2 regions of the Streptosporangium roseum DSM 43021 genome follow, and region 2 is predicted to be linked to the other one. Evidence: predicted binding sites of a transcription regulator. Region 2 holds the regulator's gene; the other holds the start of a gene.
The links. The regulator HrcA, encoded in region 2, represses chaperone genes, less so after heat shock. The targets are predictions, from matches to a motif close to TTGGCACTCTCNNNNNGAGAGTGCCAA.
Positions count from the first base shown of each region.

Region 1: groL (chaperonin GroEL) is a predicted target of HrcA. The motif match lies at 3,241-3,267, and genes of this name have one in related genera.

Region 1 covers NC_013595.1:5,019,138-5,025,772, reverse strand. Annotated here, with positions in the region: gene SROS_RS21875 (aldo/keto reductase) at 84-1,379, opposite strand; gene groL (chaperonin GroEL) at 1,452-3,077, opposite strand; gene SROS_RS21865 (TetR/AcrR family transcriptional regulator) at 3,345-3,953, shown strand; gene SROS_RS21860 (CatB-related O-acetyltransferase) at 4,203-4,811, opposite strand; gene SROS_RS53065 (hypothetical protein) at 4,867-5,082, opposite strand; partial or broken gene SROS_RS54450 (ATP-binding cassette domain-containing protein) at 5,141-5,275, opposite strand; gene SROS_RS21850 (TetR/AcrR family transcriptional regulator) at 5,497-6,246, shown strand; gene SROS_RS21845 (TetR/AcrR family transcriptional regulator) at 6,351-6,635, shown strand, end outside.
Region 2 covers NC_013595.1:2,471,593-2,478,227, reverse strand. Annotated here, with positions in the region: gene SROS_RS11085 (16S rRNA (uracil(1498)-N(3))-methyltransferase) at 1-69, opposite strand, end outside; gene dnaJ (molecular chaperone DnaJ) at 112-1,254, opposite strand; gene hrcA (heat-inducible transcriptional repressor HrcA) at 1,267-2,280, opposite strand; gene SROS_RS11070 (hypothetical protein) at 2,464-3,201, shown strand; gene SROS_RS11065 (DUF3097 domain-containing protein) at 3,257-4,099, shown strand; gene SROS_RS45855 (DUF4870 domain-containing protein) at 4,096-4,845, shown strand; gene hemW (radical SAM family heme chaperone HemW) at 4,898-6,109, opposite strand; gene SROS_RS11050 (glycoside hydrolase family 18 protein) at 6,460-6,635, shown strand, end outside.

The DNA of each region.
Region 1 (6,635 bases), 2.5 Mb from region 2:
CACCGGCTGCCCGGCAGCCGGACAAGCGGCGTCCGGATCGCCGCCGTCCCGATGCGACCAGGCCTGTGCTCGACATGAGCCTCCTACCCCGCGCCGAGGCGCTCCCGCAGCGCGCCGTACACCTCCGCCGGGAGCGGGCCCTTCCGGACGGCTGCGACATTGGCCTGCACGTGCGCGACCTGGGCCGAGCCGACGATCACCGAGTGAAGATCTTGGTGGCTGAGGATGAAGCGAAGCAGGAGTTCCATCGTCGAGGCGCCGTCTGCCAGATCGTCCAGGCCGGCGGCGGCGAGCCGCGCGTGGTGGTCGGCGAGCGGCCGGCGCAGCGGTTCCGGCATGGCCTCGGGCGGAGCCGCGAGTGGGCGGGCGACCGAGCCGCGAGCGATCGTCCCCGCGCCGGCCGCCGCGGCGGCGCTGATGAGTTCCTCGTGGGAACGGTCGAGCGCCGAGTAGGGGAGGAGGAAAACGTCGAACACCCCGATCGCTATGTGCTCCGGAAGGTTGGGCAGGTTCCCTGACATGCCGGTGAAGCGGATCGCGCCTTCGTCCTGGAGTGCCTGCATCTCGGCGATGGTGTCCTCGGCCTGCATCACGGCGACGCTCGGGCTCATGTGCACCATCAAGACGTCAAGGTGGTCGGTGCGCATCCGGCGCAGGCTCTGCTCGACGCACGCGCGGACGTTCGCCCTCGTGTAGGCGTGCAGCGGAAACGTCCGCGGGTCACCGTCCGCGGCGAGCGGGCAGCCGCACTTGCTGACGAGGACGAACTCGTCACGCCGGTGGGAGATCCAGCGGCCGATGTGCTCCTCGGCGTCGCCGTAGTCCGGTGACGTGTCGATGAGGTTCATGCCCGAGTCGAGGACCGTGTTCAATACCGTGCGGGCCTGATCGTCGCTTATCGGCTTGCCCCACGCCTGCGGCCCGCGCATCTCCATCGCTCCGTAGCCGAGACGGCTCGTCTGCAATCCGGTCCTTCCGAGCTTCGCAGTCGGCAGCGTCACGTCATCGTCCTCTCTTCGGTCGCAAGCGCCGCTGGCGCGTCCGTATTCGGCCAGGGCGTGGAAGGCGGCCTTGGGCTCCCACGGCAGCCCCGGATATGCAGTCCCTGTGCGGCCGCGCTCCAGGATCTTGACGATGCCGAAGCCGGCGGTGTCGAAGTCCCGTTCGGGCTCGGAGGACGTCGGCAGGTCCCGGCGGGCGAACGTGTCGACGAACGCCGCGTCCGCGCCCTCCTCGTCGTAGATGTCGAGAAGCTCGCGCACGTACCCGGCTTGTTCTTCTTCGTCTCGAATGACGGCCGCGGTCAGGCGGGGGCGGGCGTGTCCGTCTCCGGTGACGCGGACCGCGTCGCGGTACAGCTCGTCGCGGACGATCTGCATCTCGCGGCGCACTGTGTCCGGGGTGAAGGGCTCGTGGGGCCCGCGTCCGCGACGCGCAGGTTGAAGATGGGGCTAGAAGTCCATGTCGCCGCCGCCCGGCATGGCGGGAGCGGCTCCGGCCTTCTCGGGCTTCTCGGCGATGACGGCCTCGGTGGTGAGGAAGAGCGCCGCGATGGAAGCGGCGTTCTGCAGCGCGGAGCGCGTCACCTTGGCCGGGTCGATGATGCCCGACTCGAACATGTTGACGTACTCGCCGGTGGCGGCGTTCAGGCCCTCACCCGGGGTGAGGTTGCGCACCTTCTCCACCACGACGCCGCCCTCAAGGCCGGCGTTGACGGCGATCTGCTTCAGCGGCTCCTCAAGAGCCTTCTTCACGATCGCGGCACCGGTGGCCTCGTCGCCGGACAGCTCCAGCTTGTCGAACGCCTTGGCGCCGGCCTGCAGCAGGGCCACGCCACCGCCGGGGACGATGCCCTCCTCGACGGCCGCCTTCGCGTTGCGAACGGCGTCCTCGATGCGGTGCTTGCGCTCCTTGAGCTCGACCTCGGTCGCCGCGCCGGCCTTGATGACGGCCACGCCGCCGGCCAGCTTGGCCAGACGCTCCTGGAGCTTCTCGCGGTCGTAGTCGGAGTCGGTGTTGTCGATCTCGGCGCGGATCTGGTTGACCCGGCCGGCGATCTGCTCGGCGTCGCCGCCACCGTCGACGATGGTGGTCTCGTCCTTGGTGACGATGACCTGGCGGGCGCGGCCGAGCTGGTCCAGCGTGGTGGACTCCAGCTTGAGGCCGAGGTCCTCGCTGATGACCTGGGCACCGGTCAGGATGCCGATGTCGCCCAGCATGGCCTTGCGGCGGTCACCGAAGCCCGGCGCCTTGACCGCGACCGACCGGAAGAGACCCTTCATCTTGTTGACGACCAGGGTGGCCAGGGCCTCGCCCTCGATGTCCTCGGCGATGACCAGCAGCGGCCTGCCCGACTGCACGACCTTGTCGAGGACCGGCAGCACCTCCCTGTTGGCGGCGACCTTGCCGCTCACGAGCAACACGTACGGCTCGTCGAGCACCGCTTCGAGCCGGTCGGGGTCGGTGATGAAGATGGGGGAGATGTAGCCCTTGTCGAAGCGCATGCCCTCGGTGAGCTCAAGCTCCAGGCCGAAGGTGTTGCTCTCCTCGACGGTGATGACTCCTTCCTTGCCGACCTTGTCCATCGCCTCGGCGATGAGCGAGCCGATCTCGGGATCGGCGGCGGAGATGGAGGCGGTGGAGGCGATCTGCTCCTTGGTCTCCACGTCCTTGGCCAGATTGGACAGCTCCTCGGAGACGCGCTCGACGGCGGCCTCGATGCCCTTCTTCAGGGACATCGGGTTGGCGCCGGCGGCGACGTTGCGCAGGCCCTCACGTACGAGAGCCTGGGCGAGCACGGTGGCGGTGGTGGTGCCGTCGCCCGCGACGTCGTCGGTCTTCTTGGCGACTTCCTTGACGAGCTCGGCCCCGATCTTCTCCCACGGGTCCTCGAGCTCGATCTCCTTGGCGATGGAGACACCGTCGTTGGTGATCGTGGGTGCGCCCCACTTCTTCTCCAGGACGACGTTACGGCCCTTGGGGCCGAGGGTCACCTTGACGGCGTCCGCGAGCTGGTTCATACCGCGCTCCAGGCCGCGCCGGGCGTCCTCGTCAAAGGCGATCATTTTCGCGGTCATTACCACTCCTGCTCTCGATGATGGCGGCTCTCTGATGGCAGCCGTCTGTTGGTAGGGGTCGTCTCTTGACGGGAGCGTCCGGGACGACGCCCGCGACGGACGGCCCCGCGGGCAGGCGGTCGGCCTGCCCGCGGACCTCGCCGCCCCGGCACACACCTGGTGACTGGCACTCTTCAACTGTGAGTGCCAGCCATGTCCCGCACTCTACACAGAAATTGCGTGACACGCATATAGTGCGCCGCACGCACTGTCGGATAGGATCAGCCCATGAACGACGACGCGCCGGACCTCCGGACGCGCAACAAGCAGGCCACCCGCATGGCGATCGGCGACGCCGCGCTACGGCTGGCCATCGAGCTGGGGCCCAACGGGCTGGCCCTCGTGCGCGTCCACGACATCGCCACGACCGCGGGCGTCTCGCCCCGCACCTACAACAACTACTTCTCCAGCAGGGAGGAGGCGATCTGCTCCTTTCAGGCCGACCGGTCCAGGAAGGTGGGACAGGCGCTGCGCTCCCGGCCCGACGACGAGCCGCTCGACCAGGCCGTCATCGCCGCCGTAATCGAGCTCTACACCAGCCCCGAGCCCGACAAGGCCGGCCTACGCATGATCATGTCGACACCCGAGCTGGAGGGCGAGGCGCTGAAGGCGTTCACCATGGCGGAGGGCCCGCTCGCCGAGGCGATCGCGGCGCGCACCGGCACCGACCTCGGACGCGACCTGTTCCCCGCCGTCATGGCGGCCGCCGTCGCCGGCGCCATCCGCGTGGCGGGACGGCGCTGGCTGGAGCCCGGCAACACCGCCTCCTTCGCCACCACCCTGCGCCACGCCCTGTGCTGCGTCCTTCCCGCCGCGCCGCCGAGCCCCGTCACCTGATCGTTGATCGCGTTCAAGCACGTTGCACCCTTGTGCCACAGGCCGAAGTGCCGTGGATTCGAATTCGCGTACAGGCTGCTCCGCCAGATGACCGCGTTCAACGCCAAGCCTCCGGCGCACAGACCTGGCCGACGCCGAGCTGATCGGCGACGAGCTCCGGCACCGCCCCGGCACGTTCAGAGGATCTCCGGGCCGGCGGAGCCGCTTGACGACCCGCCGCTCTCACGGGCGGCGGGCCCCGGCGTGCCGCTACCGCCGCCCCGGTGCCGCGGCCTCTAGGTCGTCGACGCTGCCGGACATGATCGTGCGGATGTGCTCGGTGATGTGCTGCAGCGGCCAGTCCCACCAGGCCAGGGCCAGAAGGCGGACGATGTCCTCGTCGCTGTGGCGACGGCGGATGAGCTTGGCCGGGTTGCCGCCGACGATGCCGTAGGCGGGGACATCGTCGACGACGACGGAACCGGAAGCGATGATCGCACCATCACCGATGCGGACTCCGGGCATCACCATGGACCGGTACCCGAACCAGACGTCATGGCCCACCACGGTGTCACCCCGACCGGGCAGAGCGGCGATGAGATCGAAGTGCTCGGCCCAGGAACCGCCCATGATCGGGAACGGGAAGGTCGAGGGGCCGTCCATGCGGTGGTTGGCGCCGTTCATGATGAACCGCACCCCCTCGCCCAGCGCGCAGAACTTCCCGATGACCAGCTTTTCCGGCCCGTAGTGATACAGGACGTTGCGGGTCTCGAAGGCGGTCGGATCATCCGGGTCGTCATAGTAGGTGAACTCCCCGACCTCGATCAGCGGAGAGGTGACCAGCGGCTTCAGCAGCACCACCCGCGGCTGCTCGGGCATCGGATGCACCACGGTCGGGTCGGCGGGAACATGTGACTTCAAGAATCGTTTCCTCTCAGAGCGCGGTGTGACCTGGAAAACTCCTGCCGGTGGCGGCGCGTCCGAGGGAGACCCGGTCGCGGGAGACCGCCACCGCGGTGCCCGGCCGGGTGCGCAGGTGTTCCTCCAGCCGGCTCGGGGCGCTCTCGCCGAGATCGTTGGCCGGGTCGTCCAGCAGCAGCACCTCCGGGGCGGCCGCCGGCCACGACCGGGCCCGCTCTCCGCCGGACAACCTCCTGGACGGTCGCATACGGCGGCAGCCGCCCGTCCTGGGCGAGACAGCCGGCGCCGCCGTCGGCGTGGACGACGACCTCTCCCTGATCGGACCGTTCACCCCCGGCGAGCAGGCGCAGCAGGATGGTCCTGCCGGATCCGTTCTCACCGATGATCCCCGTGCGCTCACCCGCGGCGGGCGAGCGCGTCACCGGGTCAAGAACGAGCCTGCCGTTGAAGGTCTCGCCGAGGGCGGGCGCGGTGATTCGCGTAGGCACGCAGGCACTCCGAAGTATTCAAGGACGAGGCGGCCGTCGAAGGCCGCGCGGCCGGGTGAACGCTTCGGAAGAGCATCGATACCCCCACTAGTGCGACAAGTGCTGCATTAAGATGCTGTCATGACGCTGTCTGCTGAGCAAACGGATTCCCGGCGATGACTCCCACGGTTCCACCGCCAGAGGGCAGCCCGTCGGCGCCGCCGCCCCGGCGCCGACCCGGTGGCCGTACCGGCCGCATCCGTACGCAGGTTCTCGACGCGGTCCGCGCCGAGCTCGGAGAGCGCGGCTACGACGAGCTCACCCTGGACGCCGTCGCGGCCCGCGCGGGCGTGCATCGCGCAACGGTGTACCGGCGCTGGCGGGATGTCGGCGGCCTGCTCGCCGATGTCTTCGAAGCGGCGAGTGACGATGACTGGCAGCCTCAGGACACCGGCTCCCTGCAGGGCGACCTGGCGGCACTGAACCACGAGAATCAGGCGGCCCTGACCGCGCGGCCGCCGATCGCCGCAGCCCTGATCGCCGCCTCGTTCCGCTCCGAAGAAGCCGCCCGCGGCGTGCGGCGGCTCTGGGAGGACCGGTACGCCCGCTGTGAGGTCATCGTCAGCCGAGCCGTCCGGCGCGGAGAGCTGCCGCCGCACACCGACGCGCGGCGACTGCTCATCGCCGCCACCGCGCCGCTCTACCACCAGCTGGTGCTTCTCCGTACGCCACCCGACCCGCACCTTCCCGACCACGCGGCCAGGACCGCCGCCCTCGCCGCATCCGCCGGCGCCTTCGCCACGCCGGATCCGGAGAAGCTCCTCCTCCCCGACGCCTCCGGCCGAGACGTGTCGGTCGGTGGCGTGGCCGCGCCGGCATCGGGTGCCGCCACCGATGACCACCCCTCCGATCAGCCCGGCCGGTGAGCGATCAGCCCGGCGAGTGCCGACAGACGGACGACTGCAGGGGAGACGGCAGGGGGCCGCGCCCCATATTGCATCGATCGATGTAAAACGTGTAGCGTGCCCGTATGGCTCGACCGCGGACATTCGATGAGGACCGGGTCCTGGACGCCGCAATGCGCGCCTTCTGGGAGAACGGCTACGAGGCCACCTCGACCCGGGACCTGTGCGAGGTCAGCGGCCTGGACCGCAGCAGCATCTACAACGCCTTCAAAAGCAAGCACGGACTGTTCGCACGTGTACTGACCCGCTACATCGACACCACGACCGCCACCCAACTGGAGATCCTGGAGGACCGGGAGCGGCCGGCCGCCGAACGGATCCGTGCACTGTTCGCCGAGATCATCGAGATC
Region 2 (6,635 bases):
GGGACCGCCGAACGTGAACTCGTCCCGGGCCAGGTCGGCCGGCTCGGCCAGGAAGACCGGGACCGTCATCGGCCGGTGCGGGCGGGCCGGCGCGACCGGGAGGCGTCCCTGTCAGCGGCCATTGAACGCATCCCGCAGCCGGGAGAAGAACCCCTGCTGGCCAGGGGCGAACTTGCCGGGCGGGCGCTCCTCGCCGCGGAGCTTGGCGAGCTCGCGCATGAGCTCCTCCTGGGCCGGGTCGAGGCGCGAGGGGGTCTCCACGTTGACGTGGATCAGCAGGTCGCCGCGGCCGGTCTCGTTGAGGCGCTGGACGCCGCGGCCGTAGAGGGGGATGGTCTGCCCGGACTGGGTCCCCGGCCGGATGTCGAGCTCCTCCGCGCCGTCGAGCGTCTCCATGGTCAGGATGGTGCCGAGTGCGGCGGCGGTCATCGGGATCTGCACGGTGCAGTGCAGGTCGTCGCCCCGGCGCTCGAAGATCTCGTGCGCGCGCTCGACGATCTCCAGGAACAGGTCGCCGGGCGGGCCGCCGCCCGGGCCGATCTCACCCTCGCCGGCGAGCTGGATGTGGGTGCCGTCCTCCACGCCGGCCGGGATGCGGACCTTGATGGTCCGCCGCGTGCGGACCCGGCCGTCGCCGGAGCACTCCTGGCAGGGGTTGCGGATGATCGAGCCGAACCCGCCGCACTGGGGGCAGGGGCGGGAGGTCATGACCTGGCCGAGGAAGGACCGGGTGACCTGGGAGACCTCACCCCGGCCGTGGCACATGTCGCAGGTGTCGGGGTGGGTGCCGGCCGCGGCGCCGGAGCCCGTGCAGACCTCGCAGAGCACGGCGGTGTCGACGACCAGCTCGCGGGTGGTGCCGAAGGCCGACTCGCGCAGGTCGAGCTCCACCCGGATGGTGGCGTTGCGGCCCCGGCGGGCACGTGACCTGGGACCGCGGCCACCGCCGCCGCCGGCCGCGCCGAAGAAGGCGTCCATGATGTCGCTGAACGGGAAGCCCGCGCCGAAGCCTCCTGCGCCCGCACCCGCGCCCGAGGCGAACGGATCGGCGCCCATGTCGTACATCTGGCGCTTGTTGGGGTCGGACAGGACCTCGTAGGCCTGCGTGATGTCCTTGAACCGCTCCTGAGTCTCAGGGTCGGGGTTCACGTCGGGATGCAGCTCCCGCGCCAGACGGCGGTAGGCCTTCTTGATCTCTTCCGCACTGGCGTCACGGCGCACCCCGAGGGTGCCGTAGTAGTCGCTCTTAGCCACTTAGTTGACCTCTTAGGATGCAGCCAGGATCTGGCTGACGTAGCGTGCCACCGCGCGCACCGCGCCCATCGTGACCGGGTAGTCCATTCGCGTCGGACCCAGCACACCGAGCCGGGCCAGTTGCTTGTCCCCCGAACCGTATCCGGCGGCGACGAGCGACGTGCCCTGGAGCCCGGTGTAGGGGTTCTCAGAGCCGATCCGCACCGTCAGCGCCGACAGATCGGAGGTCTCACCGAGCAGGCGCATGAGCACCACCTGCTCTTCCAGGGCCTCCAGCACATCACGGAGCCCGACGGTGAAGTCGGCTCCCGCGAGGTTGGCCGCCCCGGCGAAAACGATCTTTTCATCATGCCGGTCCACGAGGGACTCCAACAGCACCGACAGGACGGTGGCCGCCAGCGGACGGTCCTCCACCGGAAGCCGTTCGGGCAGGTCGGCGACCATGTCGGGGACCCTGGCCAGCCCGCACCCGTCCAGGCAGGCGTTGAGCGTCGCGCGGAGGTGGGCGACGCGGGTCTCGTCGACCACGTCGGGAAGCTCGACCACGCGCTGCTCGACCCGCCCGGTGTTGGTGATGAGCACGAACATCAGCCTGCGCTCGCTCAGCGGGACCAGCTCGACATGCCGGATCGTGGAGTTGGTCAGCGTGGGGTACTGCACGACGGCGACCTGCCGGGTGAGCTGCGCCAGCAGCCGCACCGTGCGCATCACGACGTCGTCGATGTCCACGGCGCCGGCGAGGAAGGTCTCGATGGCCTTCCGCTCCGCGCTCGACAACGGCTTCACCTGCGAGAGCCGGTCGACGAACAGCCGGTAGCCCTTGTCGGTGGGCACCCGGCCGGCGCTGGTGTGGGGCTGGGCGATGTAGCCCTGCTCCTCCAGCACCGCCATGTCGTTGCGGATGGTCGCCGACGAGACGCCGAGGTTGTGACGTTCGACGAGAGCCTTGGAACCCACCGGCTCGTTGGTGGACACGTAATCCTCGACGATGGCGCGAAGCACCGCCAGCTTGCGGTCGTCGACCAACGCGCTCACCTCCCTGCCTGCGCCCGAACGTAAAACGCCAGGTCTGGCACTCTGTGTTCCCGAGTGCCAAGTGTACGGCTCCAACCCACGGGGTGCGATAACACGGCGTCAGGATGATGGGGCCAAGCGGGTAGCAAGTCAACTGCTATCGGTATACAAGCGGCAAGCCCCACAATTTACGACATGTCCAACGATTTCGTATCCCCCTCCGGGGGCGCCCACTCCGGCGCCCCCGGTTACGGCGCCCCCCAGCAGCCCTACGGCCAGCAGCCCCAGGGCGCCCCTCCCTACGGATACGCGCCTCCCGGTTACGGGGCACCCCAGGGCCCGCCGCCGAAGACGAAGGTCAAGCCCGGCATCGGCTGGATCGTCGGTGCCTGGCTCGTCTTCGTGCTCAGCGTGATCGTCGGTATCGCCGGCTTCGCCGGCGGCATCTTCAGCGCGATCACCGACGCCGCGCCCACCAGCTCGTTCGCACCGGGCCAGACCGTGACGGTCAAGCTCGACCCGGCGGACAAGCCCGCCATCTACGTCTCCGCCGCGACGGGCACCAAGTTCGAGTGCCAGATCCAGGGCGATCCGGGGGCCGTCAGGCTCCAGCAGCCGAGCCTGGACCAGACCGTTACCTCCGACGGCGTCATCTGGGAGCTGGCCCTGCGGGTGGGGGTGGACAAGGCCGGCGACTACCCGCTCACCTGCACCACCTCCGAGGGGGCGAGCGCCAAGTTCGGCGTCGGCAAGGAGCTCGCCGCCGACTCGGTGGTCGGCGGGGCCGTCGCCCTGTTCGCGGTGCCGGGCCTGGGCTTCCTGCTGGCCGTCATCGTGACGATCGTCGTGCTGGTGAAGCGGAGCGGCGCCCGCAAGCGCCAGGCCGCCGCCGCCGCGGGACAGTGGGGACAGCCGGGACCGTACGGCAGGTGATCGCGGCTTTTGCTACCGTCCACTTGATCCCTGACGAGAGAGTGGGCGGTCGGTGATGTACGAGCGTGACGTGCTGGCGGAAGACTGGCGGCGCCCCCTCAGGGGGAAGATCCCCCAGGTCCCCGCAGAGCTCGACCTGGTCGTGGAGGACGCCGACGGCGGCTTCTGCGGCGCCGTGGTGGCCTGCGACAAGGAGGCCGTCACGCTGGAGGACCGGTTCGGGCGACGGCGGCTGTTCCCGCTGGAGCCCGCCGCGTTCCTCCTGGAGGGCAAGGTGGTGACGCTGGTACGGCCCGCAGCCGCGCCACGGGGCCCGAGGCGGAGCGCCTCGGGCTCGATCGCGGTGGAGGGCCTGCGGGCCCAGGTGGCCAAGGAGAGCCGGATCTACGTGGAGGGCGTGCACGACGCCGCGCTCGTGGAGAAGGTCTGGGGTCACGACCTCCGGGTGGAGGGTGTGGTCGTGGAGTATCTCGAGGGGGTCGACCACCTGCCCTCGATCGTCGAGGAGTTCGAGCCCGGTCCCGGCCGCCGCCTGGGCGTGCTCGTCGACCACCTGGTCCCCGGCTCGAAGGAGAGCCGGATCGCCGCCCAGGTCTCCTCACCGCACGTGCTGATCGTCGGGCACCCGTTCGTCGACGTCTGGCAGGCGGTCAAGCCCTCGGTGCTGAAGATCGCCTCCTGGCCGTCGGTGCCGCGCGGCGTACCCTGGAAGGAAGGGGTCATCGCCGCGCTGGGCTGGGGTCTGGAGCCCGGTGACGCATGGCGCCGCATTCTCGGATCGGTGACCACCTACGCCGATCTGGAGCCGGAGCTTCTCGGCCCGGTCGAGGAACTGATCGACTTCGTGACGGTTCCCGGCGAGGATGGCCAGCCCCGCACTCATCAGGAGGGGTCATGAGCGACAGTCCCGAGGAACCGCGGCCCGGGTCCGCGGACGACGAGTCCACCAGGCACACCGGCCGGCCGTCCCAGCCCGGCCACACCCCACCGCCCCAGACCGGCCAGGTCTACCCGCCACCCCAGAGCGGCCACACCCAGCCCGGCTACGCCCCGCCCCAGAGCGGCCACACCCAGCCCGGTTACACCCAGCCACCTCAGCCCGGTTACCCCCAGCCCGGCCACATTCCACCACCCCAGCCCGGTTACACCCAGCCCGGCCAGGGCTACCCGCCACAGGCCGCGTCGCCGTACGGGCCGGACGGCCACGACTACCGGCAGGGCGGCTACCAGAGCGGCTACCAGGGGGCGTACCCGCCGCCCGGCGCCTACGGCCCGCCGCCCGGCTACGGATACCCGGCGCCACCGGGGACCTACGGCCCGCGGCCCGGCGGCGACGACACCACCATGGCCATGCTCGCCCATCTGCTGGGCCTGCTGACCTGGTTCGTCGGCCCGCTGGTGGTGTATCTCGCGAAGAAGGACGACTCCCCCTACGTGCGGGATCAGGCGGCCGAGGCGCTCAACTTCCAGCTCACCCTGATGATCGCCTACTTCGTCTCCTGGGTCCTGGCGTTCGTGCTGATCGGCTTCGTCCTGATGTTCGTGGTGTGGATCGGGTCGCTCATCTTGATGATCGTCGCCGCCGTCGCGGCCAACCGGGGCGAGAGGTACCGCTATCCGCTGAACATCCGCTTCGTCAGCTGATCAGGGACGCGTGCCCGGCCGTCACACGTCCCCAGGACCCCGCCGACGGCTCTCAGGTCAGATCGCGCACCAGGGCGTCGGCCAGCAGGCGGCCGCGCAGCGTCAGCACCGCGCGGCCCGCCTTGAACGGCTCCATCTCCAGCAGGCCGTCGGCCAGCGCCCGGGCGACGACCGGCGGCCGTTCGATCTCCTTGAGCGGGAAGCCCTGGACGAGCCTGAGCTCCAGCATCAGCCGCTCCACCGCCCTGTCCTCCGCGGTCAGCACCTCGCGCGCGTGCGCGGGTGAGACGCCGGAGGCCAGGCGCCGGGCGTAGGCCGCCGGATGCTTGACGTTCCACCAGCGGGTGCCGCCGACGTGGCTGTGCGCGCCGGGGCCGACGCCCCACCAGTCGCCGCCGGTCCAGTAGAGCAGGTTGTGCCGGCAGCGCCCGGCCTCCGAGGTCGCCCAGTTGGACACCTCGTACCACTCGAAGCCGGCCTCGGCGAGCATGGCGTCGGCGATGAGATAGCGGTCGGCGGCCACGTCGTCGTCGGGCATCGGCAGCTCGCCGCGCCGGATCCTGGCCGCCAGCCTGGTGCCGTCCTCCACGATCAGCGAGTAGGCGGACACGTGGTCGGGCCCGGCCTCGATCGCCGCGGCCAGCGAGGCCCGCCAGTCGTCGTCGCTCTCCCCCGGCGTGCTGTAGATCAGGTCCAGGTTGACGTGGTCGAACCCGGCCTCCCTGGCCTCCCGTACGGCGTGCGCCGGGCGGCCGGGGGTGTGCCGGCGCTCCAGCACCTCCAGCACGTGCTCGCGGGCGCTCTGCATGCCGAAGCTCATCCGGGTGAACCCGCCCCCGCGCAGCTCGGACAGGTAGGCCGGGTCCACCGACTCGGGGTTGGCCTCGGTGGTCACCTCGGCGCCGGGAGCGAGCCCGAACTCCTCCTCGATCGCGCCCAGGATCCGGACCAGGTCCCCGGCGGGCAGCAGGGTGGGGGTGCCTCCGCCGAAGAACACGGTCTCGACCGGGAGGTCCGCGCCGCCCAGGTTGGCCCGTGCCCGCCGTACCTCGTCGATGGCGGTGTCGGCGTAGTCCTTGTGCGAGGCGCCGGGGCCGAGCTCGGACGCCGTGTAGGTGTTGAAGTCGCAGTAACCGCAGCGGGTCACACAGAAGGGCACGTGGACGTAGAAACCGAAGGGACGCCCGCCGAGCCCGTGGAGCGCGCTGTCGGGGAGCCGGCCCGAGGCCGGTACGGGGTCACCGTCGGGAAGAGTGGATGGCACGACACCAAGTCTGCCGCTCCGGCCGCGATGCCCGGACCGCGGCTCCGCGCCGGACCCCGGCGCGCCCACCGATCCCGGAGCCGTACGGCGGCGCGCCCACCGATCCCGGAGCCGGACCTCGGCGCACCCACCAACCGCAGAGCCGCACGGCGGCGCGTTCACTCATCGCGGAGCCGTACGGCGGCCAGGGCGGCTGCGAGATCGTGCGGCGGAAGGGATCGCACGCTCCGTTGACCGCTATGCGGCAAATCCACGGAAGACCGTTGACGCTCAGTTCGCCCAGGTCTACGATCCGGGAAAACTTAAAGGAAAGTTTCCTATAAGTTATCCCCCCAGCAGTGGAGAAGCCCGTGCAGAGACTCCTCCGGAACACCCTCGCGGCGGCCCTCGCCGCCGGTCTGACGGCCCTGGCCGCACCGGCGCCCGCCCAGGCCCAGGCCCATCCGGACCACGGCGACCGCTTCAAGCGGGTCGCCTATTTCGTTCAGTGGGGCATCTACGGCCGTAACTACCACGTCAAGGACAT